Regions from separate parts of the Marinomonas mediterranea MMB-1 genome, predicted to be linked through region 1. Evidence: predicted binding sites of a transcription regulator. Region 1 holds the regulator's gene; the other holds the start of a gene.
What was found. The regulator sigma-54, encoded in region 1, starts transcription at its own class of promoters, with help from an activator protein. The targets are predictions, from matches to a motif close to TGGCACNNNNNTTGCTNT.
Positions count from the first base shown of each region.

Region 1 (5,553 bases):
AATAGTTTTTTTGTCTCTGGATCAATCACTGGCGCTGAGACCAAGTCTAATTTTTCGAAAAGCTGAGCTACTTCGCTGGCAGGCATGTCCGAAGTGATTGTGGTCGTTTCCGTTTCCATTATTTCGCGAACAGTAGAAGAGGTGTCTGCGACTAATAGTTTTGTGAGAGGTAAGGTGCCTAGAAATTTGTCCGATCGACTGACGATTAATAGATTATCAGTCATGTCAGGCAGTTCTTGGTGTCGTCGTAAAAAACGAAAAACGATATCGACCGTTATATTGGGTCGGATCGTAATGGTGTCCGTGTTCATGAGTCCGCCTGCGGAGTCTTCAGAATAACTCAGCAGGGTTTCTACACGGGCGCGATTTTGCGCTGTCATTGACGCGAGAACTTCTTTTACAAGAGTCTCAGGTAAATGTTGAAGAATATTGGTTAAATCGTCGTGCTCAAACTGTTCAGATACGGCAACAAGTCGTTCCGTATCCATTGTTTTCATGAACTGAGCACTGATGTCTTCACTTAAATATTGAAGAACCTCACCTTCGTTCTTATCGTCGATTAGGTCCCAAAGCAGCTTACGTTCTTTTGGTGGAGAAGATTCTAGAAGTCTTGCTACATCCTGAGCGGGTAGAGCACCATTGAGCAAATACCGGATTTGCATCGTTGTTCCAGACTCAAGTGATTCATTTACTGTCTGGAGGTGTTCTTGAGTGGTTTGCTCAGTCATGTAGTGGGCTTACTCCGCTTCGCCGAATCGATTAGCAATGACCTCGACGATTGCGTCCATAGCGTCTATTTCATCATCGCCGTTCGCCTTTATTTTTAAATCTGTTCCTTTACTAGCCGCCAGCATCATCATAGCCATGATGCTTTTTCCGTCTACGTTTCGACCATCTTTTTCGATGGTAATATCGCACGAAAAGCGAGTCGTTGTTTCAACCAGTTTACTGGCTGCCCGAGCATGTAAGCCTAGTTTGTTTACAATAGTGACGGTCTTTTCCTGCATGGCAGTCGCCCTTATACTTGTTGTAGAAATGAGGTTATCAATTCTTCGTTTGTTGTAGTATCACGTAGTCTCTTTAATTTATCTGGAGATTGTGCCATTTCTGCAATTTGAGATAACGTCTTAAGATGTCCCTCGCATTCGTTAGGAGGGGCTATCAGTGCAAATATTAAATCAACGGGTTGTCTGTCTATTGAGTCGTAATCAATGGGTTTTTCTAGAGACATAACAACAAGGGCAGCATGATTTGCTTGTTCAAATCTACAGTGCGGAATTGCTATTCCGGCTCCGACGCCAGTACTGCCGAGCTTCTCTCTTGCTAAAAGCGCATCGTAGACTGCTTCTGACTCACAATGCAGCCTCGCCCCAATAGCCTCGGCTAAAAATTCCAGAACTCTTTTTTTGCTGGCAATTGGTTGATTAGCAAAAACCAGCTCACTATTGACTAATTTTTCTAAAGACATTGTTGATATGACCTACCTTAAATAAGGCGCTTTCGTTCATTGGAAGGAGGGATGTTCATCGCCTCGCGATATTTTGCGACGGTACGTCTCGCAACTTGTATTCCTTGCTCGGCAAGTATCGTAGCTAGCTTATTGTCACTAAGAGGCTTTTTAGCCGGTTCTTCTGCAATAAGCTTTTTAATCATGGCACGAATAGCCGTTGAGGAGCATTCTCCGCCAGAGCTTGTATTAACATGACTCGAAAAGAAATATTTGAGCTCAAAGATACCTTTAGGAGTATGCATGTATTTTTGAGTTGTGACACGAGATATTGTTGATTCATGCATTCCGACTTCTTCTGCCACGTTATGGAGTACCATCGGTTTCATTGCCTCTTCGCCATACTCGAAGAATTCGATCTGCCTATTTACGATACAGCTGGCGACCTTTAGTAGGGTTTCATTTCTACTTTGAAGGCTTTTTATAAACCACTTGGCTTCCTGTAGCGAGGTCTTTATGTAGTTTACGTCTTCCGAAGACGCTGACTTGTTTGCCATTGCTGAATAGGTTTCGTTGATCTTTACTGGTGGTAGCGCATCATTGTTTAGTTCAACTTGCCAAATACCATTTTTCTTTTTTACTGAAACATCAGGAATAACATAGTCAGTGTCTGAGGTGTCAATTGTCGAGCCGGGTTTTGGGTTTAGTTGTTGTATAAGCGCGATAACGTCTTTAAGCGCCTCTTCCTTTAAGCGTGTTTTCCTACATAGCTGGGCAAAGTCGCGATTCCCGAGAAGTGGTAAATAGTTATCGATAACGTTATGGGCGGGTTTAAACAATTGGTGATTGTGAAAGCCTTCCAGTTGGACTAATAGACATTCTCTTAGGTCTTGCGACGCAACGCCAACGGGGTCAAATCGTTGGACGCGATGTTGGACAGCGACAACTTCATCGAGCTCTAAGTCTTCAAGTTCAGAGGCAAGGGATTCAAAGACTTCTTGCACGCTGATCGATAGGTAGCCATCGGGTTGAACGCATTCAATTAAAGCATATGCAATTTCAATGTCTCTATCAGAAATATGAGTAAGGTTTAGTTGCCATATTAGATGGTCTTGTATATTTTCGGATTCAGAATTTCTACTGTCTAAGTCGAAATCACCATCAAATAAAGGTGCGTCAGAGGCCGCTGCTGTATTTTGATACGTGTCGTCCCAACTACTGTCGATAGAGAGTTCTTCAGGGATACTTTCCGTCCATTCAGACTCTACTCTTGCTTCTTCTGAGTTAGTGTCGCTCTCTGCTTTTTTTTCGGTTTGATTGCTGGATTCTGATGACGCTGCAGCTGCACTCTCGTCTTCATCTAGTTCAAGAAGTGGGTTAGATTCCAGAAAATCGTGTATTTCCTGTTGCAGGTCAATAGTTGAGAGTTGAAGTAAGCGTATCGCTTGCTGCAACTGTGGAGTCATAGTTAACTGCTGACCGATTTTTAGCTGTAATGACTGCTTCATGGAGCAACTCTTCTTTTATGGAACGCGTTATGCATATTACTCCCTTTTTATTTGAAAAATAAGAGCTTAAAGCTTGAAGTCGTCGCCTAGGTAGACTTTTTTTACTTGTTCATTGTTAATAACGTCATCTGCATTTCCTGAGGCGATGATGTGTCCATTTCCTACAATGTAAGCCTTGTCGCAAATGTCTAGCGTTTCTCTAACATTGTGGTCGGTAATTAAAACACCAATGCCGCTGTCTGTGAGGTGTTTTATGATTTGCTTAATGTCGCCGACCGATATAGGGTCGACACCAGCAAAAGGTTCATCAAGTAAAATGAATTTAGGGTTCATTGCCAGTGCGCGTGCGATTTCTACCCTTCGTCGCTCTCCACCCGAGAGAGCCATGCCTAAATTCTTTCTAATATGAGTAACATGAAATTCTTCAAGCAATTTTTCTAGTAAGTCGCTTCGTTCTTGTTTAGTCAGTGTTTTTCTAGTTTCTATAATGGCTGCAATGTTGTCTTCAACAGACATTTTTCTAAAGATAGATGCTTCTTGAGGGAGATAGCCAATGCCTTTTTGCGCGCGCGCGTGCATCGCATCCTTAGTTACATCCAGGCCATCGATGAATATTCCTCCAGCATCATTTGCTACCATGCCAACAATCATATAGAAACAGGTCGTTTTGCCCGCGCCGTTTGGACCTAACAGGCCAACTGCTTGTCCAGATTCGACGGACAGTGACACATCGAGCACAACTTTTCGTTTTTTGTACGCCTTAGCGAGATGTTTGGCTTCCAATATTGCCATTATTCACTCTTCTCTTGAGCTGGTTGCAAAGTCATTTTTACTCGTCCATTGCCTCTGTTTTCTGCGGTAAAGGTTTCATTTTTCATCATATAGAGGATGAAATCCGCATCTATTTCATCTAACCCTCGCTTTAAATAGCCTTTGCCATTAATTTCTAAGCGTCCATCTGTAATGTAGTCGATCTGATCTCCGCGACTTGTTACTCTGTTTCCGGCCTCGTCTAATTGCTGCGTGAATCTCGCTGGTGTGCCAGTGGCCTGTAAAGAGCTAAAAGTGTTGGTGGCTGGGTCGGTAAACACCTTTAGAAAGTCTGCTTTTATTTCGATCGTGCCTTGTTTTATTAGAACGTCGCCTTTGTAGGTGGCTTCGCCCGCTTTCTGATCGTAAAATGCTTCATCCGCTTGGATTTCAAGAGGTTGGCTAGTGTCGCTTTCTAAAGCGTAGTTTGAGCTAGCACTTAAACAAGCGCTTACTGTTAGAAACAAGGTGACCTTATTGATTTTGAGTAGCTTGTTCATAATGTCCAGATACGTTTCCTTTAAATTGAGCAGTTTCAAGGTCTACGAATGAGCGAATGGTGTCCGCTTTTGTTATGCCTTGCTGTGTAATGAGTTCCGCATTTCCAAGGCTGATCAGCGACTTGTCGACATCATTGTAGTGAATTGAATCTGCATTTAAGCGGTTGGATGTTGTTGTGCTGTCTTTTCGGGTTACGAATGCATTGGAGGTTAGTAATATATCTTTGTTGGCGTCATTTAGTTTTCCAAAGTCTGCCTCAGCGTACCAAGCGATATCATTTGTAACCGTTTCTATTTTTGGTGATATTGCTTCTGTTTGTTTGTTTGAGTTGAAATGACTCAATTTTGATGTCTTGATCGTCTGTTCCAACTTTCCATCAATGGTATATTCTCTTGACGTGACATTTTCTAAAAAATAGTCAGGGGAGTCGGAAAGTTCGTCTGTTGAGACGAGTGTCAGAGTCGGCGACGCCCCATACCAAAAGAATGCCGTTGCAGACGCCGCTATTGCTAAAAGAATAAGGAGCTTTTTTGCCCAGTCTTTAGACGAAAGTATATTCATAATTAATTAGCTATATGCAATTAGAGTATATAAGTAGATTGCATAGCTGCCCAACAAGGGGAAGCCAATCCAGCGAGGAACTTCTTTAGATCTAGTGCGAGAGTATACAAGGACAAGAAGTGTTAATGTAAGGGTAAGTCCTAAAACCCACCAATAATCGCGATTTAACACCTCTTCGTTTAGCAATCCTGGGGCTAGGATCGCTGGCATTGGTAATACGGTTGCCAAATTGAATAGGTTTGATCCTAATACATTGCCAATGGCAATATCATGATGACCTTTTTTAACGCTTGTAATCGAAGCGGCTAATTCAGGCAAGCTTGTGCCGATTGCGACAATGGTCAAGCCTATAACAAGTTCGCTTATTCCCATTAGTGTCGCAATTCCGACCGCTCCCCATACCAATATTTTTGATGAAATAATTAATACTGCGAGACCTAATGTCGCCATAAGCAATGAGTACCAGACACTCTTACCGTCATCTTCAGGTAAATCTTCTGTGAGCTCGTCTTCACCGTCTTTCGTACCCTTAAGTAAGATAATTAAAGCAATAACAAATGAAGCAATCAGTATTAAGCCGTCCACTTTGGAGAGGTGCCCATCGTAAAACAGAGCGCCTGCTATCAGTGTGATGGCGACAACGAGAGGTATCTCCTTTTTTACGAGCGTTCCCGCAATTGGAATGGACGAGAAAAAAAGTGTTGCACCTAATACTAAGGCAACATT
Region 1 is NC_015276.1:1,967,126-1,972,678, forward strand. It holds gene mgtE (magnesium transporter) at 1-728, opposite strand, end outside; gene MARME_RS08945 (HPr family phosphocarrier protein) at 738-1,007, opposite strand; gene MARME_RS08950 (PTS sugar transporter subunit IIA) at 1,019-1,468, opposite strand; gene MARME_RS08955 (RNA polymerase factor sigma-54) at 1,486-2,955, opposite strand; gene lptB (LPS export ABC transporter ATP-binding protein) at 3,022-3,747, opposite strand; gene lptA (lipopolysaccharide transport periplasmic protein LptA) at 3,747-4,265, opposite strand; gene lptC (LPS export ABC transporter periplasmic protein LptC) at 4,240-4,827, opposite strand; gene MARME_RS08975 (calcium/sodium antiporter) at 4,834-5,553, opposite strand, start outside.

Region 2 (5,553 bases), 2.3 Mb from region 1:
ATTGATTTTAGCGCGCATCAATACCTCGCCAACACGCGAGCTTAATTTCACCAGTGTTTTGTCTTTTACGGCCAAACGTTCTGCGTCACTGGGTGACATTTCCACGTAAGGTTGCTCACTGTGGTTGAGCAGAATAGAGGCTTTACCTGTACGCGTCATGGTATGCCATTGATCGCGCAGGCGTCCTGTATTGAGAACAAGAGGCCATTGTTCGCTTGGACGTTCAACAGGCGCTTTAGGCGTAATGGGAATAAAGCGAGCTTTTCGGTCGGGAGTGAAAAACAAACCGTCTTCAAACATTCGCTTTGTGCCTTGTGGCTGGCTAGGCGTAACTGGCCACTGTATGGGCGAAAGTGCATCGTATTCAGGCTTGCTGAGCGTACTTAACCCACCAATATCAAAGTCTCGTAACGTTGAGCCTGCGTTTTCAAAGGCGGAAAGCGCAGCGTGTTCGATGAAAATTTCGTTAGGGCTAGCGTAGTTAAACGCCTTCATAAAGCCCATACGTTTTGCGACTTCGCACATTGCCCACCAGTCGTGTTTCGCTTCTCCAGGAGCAGGCAGTAAACCTCGTTGACGAGATATGCGTCGTTCCGAGTTGGTGACTGTTCCGTCTTTTTCGCTCCACGTGGTTGCGGGCAGCAATACGTCTGCCATCGCGGCTGTGTCGGTGTTCATTTGGCAATCACTGACAATCACCAACTCGCATTTTTCTAATGCTCTGCGGACTTGGTTGGTGTCTGGTAAACTGACCATCGGGTTCGTCGACATAATCCAGACCACTTTTACCTTGCCTTCTTCGATGGCTTGAAACATATCGACGGCTTTTAGGCCGTTCTGCGTTGCCATTTTGGGCGCGTGCCAAAACTGTTGGACTAAATCTATGGCGCCGGGTGTGGTAAAGTCCATATGTGCCGCTAATTGGTTTGCGAGTCCGCCGACTTCTCGGCCACCCATCGCGTTAGGTTGACCAGTAATTGAAAACGGTCCCATGCCTTCGCGGCCAATACGACCGGTTGCAAGATGGCAATTAATAATGGCATTGGCTTTGTCTACACCGCTGGAAGATTGGTTAACACCTTGAGAATAAAAAGAAACCGAGCGTTCTGTTTGGCACCACCATTTGACTAACTGGCTTAGCTCGTTGACTGAGATGCCCGCTTCTTGCGCGGTGTTTTCGATGCTTGGTGAGGATGCGCGAGCCGCTTGAACAGTGTCTTTGAAGCCGTTGGTGTGATCATTGATAAATTGATAATCCAGTTTACCTCGGCGTTCCGATTCAACCAGCAGAGTGTTAAATATAAGCGCGTCACTGCCGGGCGTTATAGCAAGGTGAAGATCTGCAATATCGCACGTAGCCGTTTCTCTTGGGTCTATTACGACGACTTTCATTTCAGGACGTTTTTGTTTTGCGGCGGATATACGTTGAAACAAAACGGGATGCGTCCAAGCCGCATTGGAACCAATCATAATCAGAAGATCACACTGCTCTAAATCTTCGTAACAACAGGGAACCGTGTCTGTGCCGAAAGCACGCTTGTAGCCGACCACGGCTGACGCCATGCAGAGTCGAGAATTGGTATCGACGTTCGCTGTGCCAATAAACCCTTTGGCGAGCTTATTGGCCACATAATAATCTTCGGTAAGAATTTGGCCCGAGAGGTAGAAAGCAAAAGCGTCGGGCCCGTACTCCTCAACGACTTGCTTTATTTTTGTGCTGATTGTGTCTAGAGCAGTATCCCAAGATGCTTGTTTACCCTTTACAACGGGGTGCAACAAACGTCCATCGAGCCCAAGCGTATCGATTAAGTTACTGCCTTTAACACACAGGCGACCAAAATTAGCAGGATGATGGGCATCACCGCATACTTTATTTTTATTGTTCTCAAGCGGTCTGATATCTTCTTTCCACTCATTGACTGGAAAATCGACACCACAGCCAACCCCGCAATACGGGCAGGTTGTTTTACCTATCACCTGCACTTGTCTACCTCTCGTCCAAAAAAAAGGCCCAGTTTCCCTTAGAGAAACCGCGAAAAACGCACCTTCTCTAAGGGAAACTGGGCCACATTGCCTGACTGATCGTACCCACCACCGAGTACGACAAGCTAATCGTCGTGCTTACTAGAAGCATTTTATATAAAGCAAACTATGAGCCAACTAATAAAATTTTATATAAATCAAAATACTAGCGTATCTAGGCATCGACTATCGATCCAACCTGAAAATAATTTGCTCTGAGTTGGTGCAAAGTGCAGGGTAATAGGGCATGCTTTATTTACTATCGGTATGTAATAGCATATCAAATTGAGACCTTTGCACGACGACTGCGCTCTCCAATACAGTGTTATAAACAGACTCAAAATGCTCATTTATAACGCATAAACTCCGCTTTTCGTCTATTTTTGCTTCGTCTTGGCTTTGCTCGTGACTTCGTGCAAAGGTCTCAAATTACGTCAAAAAAGGATTGCTGATGAAACTTTATTTAAATGAAACGTCTCCCTTCTCACGCGTTGTGACAGCTGTAGCTTTGATGTCGGAAAAGGCTTCTGTTGAGCTTGTTTGGGTGGATCCATGGTCGTCGCCAGATGCATTAAAACAGGTGAATCCTTTTTGTATCATCCCCGCATTGGAACTCGACGAAACCGTTTTGACGGACAGCATGGTCATTTGTCAGTATCTACTCGCAACCTATCGTAACGTCTTCCTCGCACCAATGGACCTTACCAACAAACAAGAAATGGCACTGCTTGGTTCAGCCAAAACTCTAATGGACGTGGCGTTTAAAACGGTGGCATTGAAGCGCTTTACCGAGGGCAAGAACGAACTGACTATGCGTGGTATCGAGGGGCTAAATGAAGCGCTTTTAAGGTCGAAAACAGACATTCGAAATAATCCCGCGTACAAAGAGAAAACACTGGCGACGTTATACTTTCATATTGCCCTAGCGTATATACAACTTCGCCATGAGGCGCTGTTTGAACAACATGCAGCAGGAGAGATTGAAGCTTTTCTTGAAAAATCACCGTTCAGCGACGTATTGGAAACAATTAGCCTTGAGACATTGGCCGAAAAACCGAGCTTTGAGGGTCTTAGAAATAGTATTTAAAGAGAGATAGATAAGGTGTACAGCGCCATTCGCCAATACACCTTATCTATTTGAGCGCTTTGGTTTTAGTTCACCGCTACAAATACGTCGCCGTTTTCAATCTTGGTTTGCCAAGTGGGTAAAATGCAATTTTCATCTTCTAGGCAATGACCGTTTTCAAGGTTGAAATGCTGTTTGTATAACGGGCTCGCGATCACGGGTTGTCCGTTTAAATCGCCTACAATCCCTCTCGAAAGTACATTGGCTTTGCCAAAAGGATCCCAATTAGACAGAGCAAAGATTTTGATGTGTTCTGCTTCATCAATGCGAAACAACGCAATTTGTTGTCCGTTTACAAGCGCAGCAGTTCCGATTTCGTTTTCTAGTTCGTCTTGATGACAAATGTATTTCCAGTTCATTTTTGTACCTCTTAACGGCTACCTTTTCCCTCTCCCTTAGTAAGGGGAGGGTGTACAAGGGGGTGACGTTCTAAACCGCTTTGGCGATTAATTCGTATTTCTCGGACTCGGTCGCAGGGCGAATTTGACCTCGTTCTTCAACAAAGACGACGTTGTTGTCTTCCTCGTCGGCGTTCACAAACTGACGGAATTTTTTCAACGCTTTTTCGTCTTTTAATGTGGTCGTCCATTCGCATTGGAACGTATCGACAATGTGTTGCATTTGCGCTTCGAGTTCCGCACCAAGGTCAAGAGAGTCTTCAATGATCACGTCTTTGAGGTAATCTAACCCACCTTCTAGGTTGTCCATCCAGGTTGCGGTTCGTTGCAGGCGATCCGCTGTTTTGACGTAAAGCATTAGAACTCGGTCTATGTATCGAATCAGCTCTTCGTCGGTGAGGTCGGTTGCAAACAAGTCTGCATGGCGTGGTTTCATACCGCCGTTACCACACACATAAAGATTCCAGCCGTTTTCGGTGGCGATCACACCAATGTCTTTACTTTGAGCTTCGGCACACTCTCGTGTACAGCCAGATACCGCAAATTTAATTTTATGAGGACCACGCAGTCCTTTGTAGCGGTTCTCTATATAGATGGCCATGCCGACAGAATCGTTTACGCCATAACGACACCAAGTGCTACCCACACAAGATTTAACGGTTCGAACGGATTTACCGTAGGCTTGACCAGTTTCGAACCCAGCATCAACTAGTTCTGACCAGATTTTAGGCAGTTGCGGTAAGGTTGCACCAAACAGGTCAATTCGCTGACCGCCTGTGATCTTAGTGTAGAGGTTATAGCGTTTGGCGACGTCGCCGATGGCGATTAAGCCGTCGGGTGTGATTTCTCCGCCGGGAATACGTGGCACGACCGAGTAGGTGCCGTCTTTTTGCATGTTTGCTAGATAACGGTCGTTAGTGTCTTGTAAGGCGACGTGCTCTTTTCCTAAAACGTAATCGTTCCATACACTGGCTAAAATCGAGCCGACCGCTGGTTTACAGATATCGCAGCCTTTTCCTTTGCCGTGCTTATCTAACAGTTCAGCGAAGGTTTTAATGCCTTCGACCTTAATTAGGTTGAACAAATCTTGACGGGTGTAGGCAAAGTGCTCGCAGATATCCGTGCTGACTTCAATGCCAAGGGCGAGCAATTCGTTATCGACCACTTTTTTCAGTAACGCGGCACAACCGCCACACCCAGTTGCTGCTTTGGTGATGCCTTTTACATCGGCAACGCCGGTTGCTCCGCCTGCGACAGCGGCATTGATGTCGGCTTTTGTGACATTGTGACAACTGCAGATTGATGCCGTATCAGGCAGTGCGTCAACGCCCAGTGCGGCTGGTGCGCCATCTGATGCCGGCAGAATGAGCCCTTGAGGTTCTTTCGGAAGATCGATGCCGTTTAGGTAATATTGCAGTAAAGTATCGTAGTAACTGTTGTCGCCGACTAATACTGCGCCTAATAGTTTTGATCCGTCCTCTGATACAACTATTTTACGGTAGGCGTTGCTTATTTCATCTTGATAGACAAAAGATTTAGCGCCTTGTGTTGCTTGGTGAGCATCGCCAATCGAACCGACATCACAGCCGAGTAGCTTGAGTTTGGTGCTCATGTCAGCGCCTTCAAAGGCTAGGCTGTTATTCCCTATTACATGATCAGCGGCCACTTTAGCCATGGTGTAACCCGGCGCGACTAAACCAAAGATCTTGCCATTCCAAAGGGCACATTCACCAATGGCGTAAATGTTATCGACAGACGTTTGGCAAACATTGTTGATTTCGATGCCGCCACGTTCACCCAAAGTAAGCCCGGATGTGCGTGCTAATTCGTCTTGAGGTCGAATACCCGCAGAGAAAAGAATGAGATCGGTCTCTAAGTGGCTGCCATCGGCGAAGTTCATGCGGTGGAATGCGGCTTCGCCGTCTACGATTTCGTTTGTTGCCGTTGCGGTATACACGTCAACGCCAATGCCTTCGATCATGTCTTTAAGCATTGCGCCGCCAGTCT
Region 2 is NC_015276.1:4,257,314-4,262,866, reverse strand. It holds gene MARME_RS19410 (nitrate reductase) at 1-1,983, opposite strand, end outside; gene MARME_RS19405 (glutathione S-transferase N-terminal domain-containing protein) at 2,474-3,109, shown strand; gene nirD (nitrite reductase small subunit NirD) at 3,175-3,507, opposite strand; gene nirB (nitrite reductase large subunit NirB) at 3,578-5,553, opposite strand, start outside.
Region 2: MARME_RS19410 (nitrate reductase) is a predicted target of sigma-54. The motif match lies at 2,142-2,159, and genes of this name have one in related genera.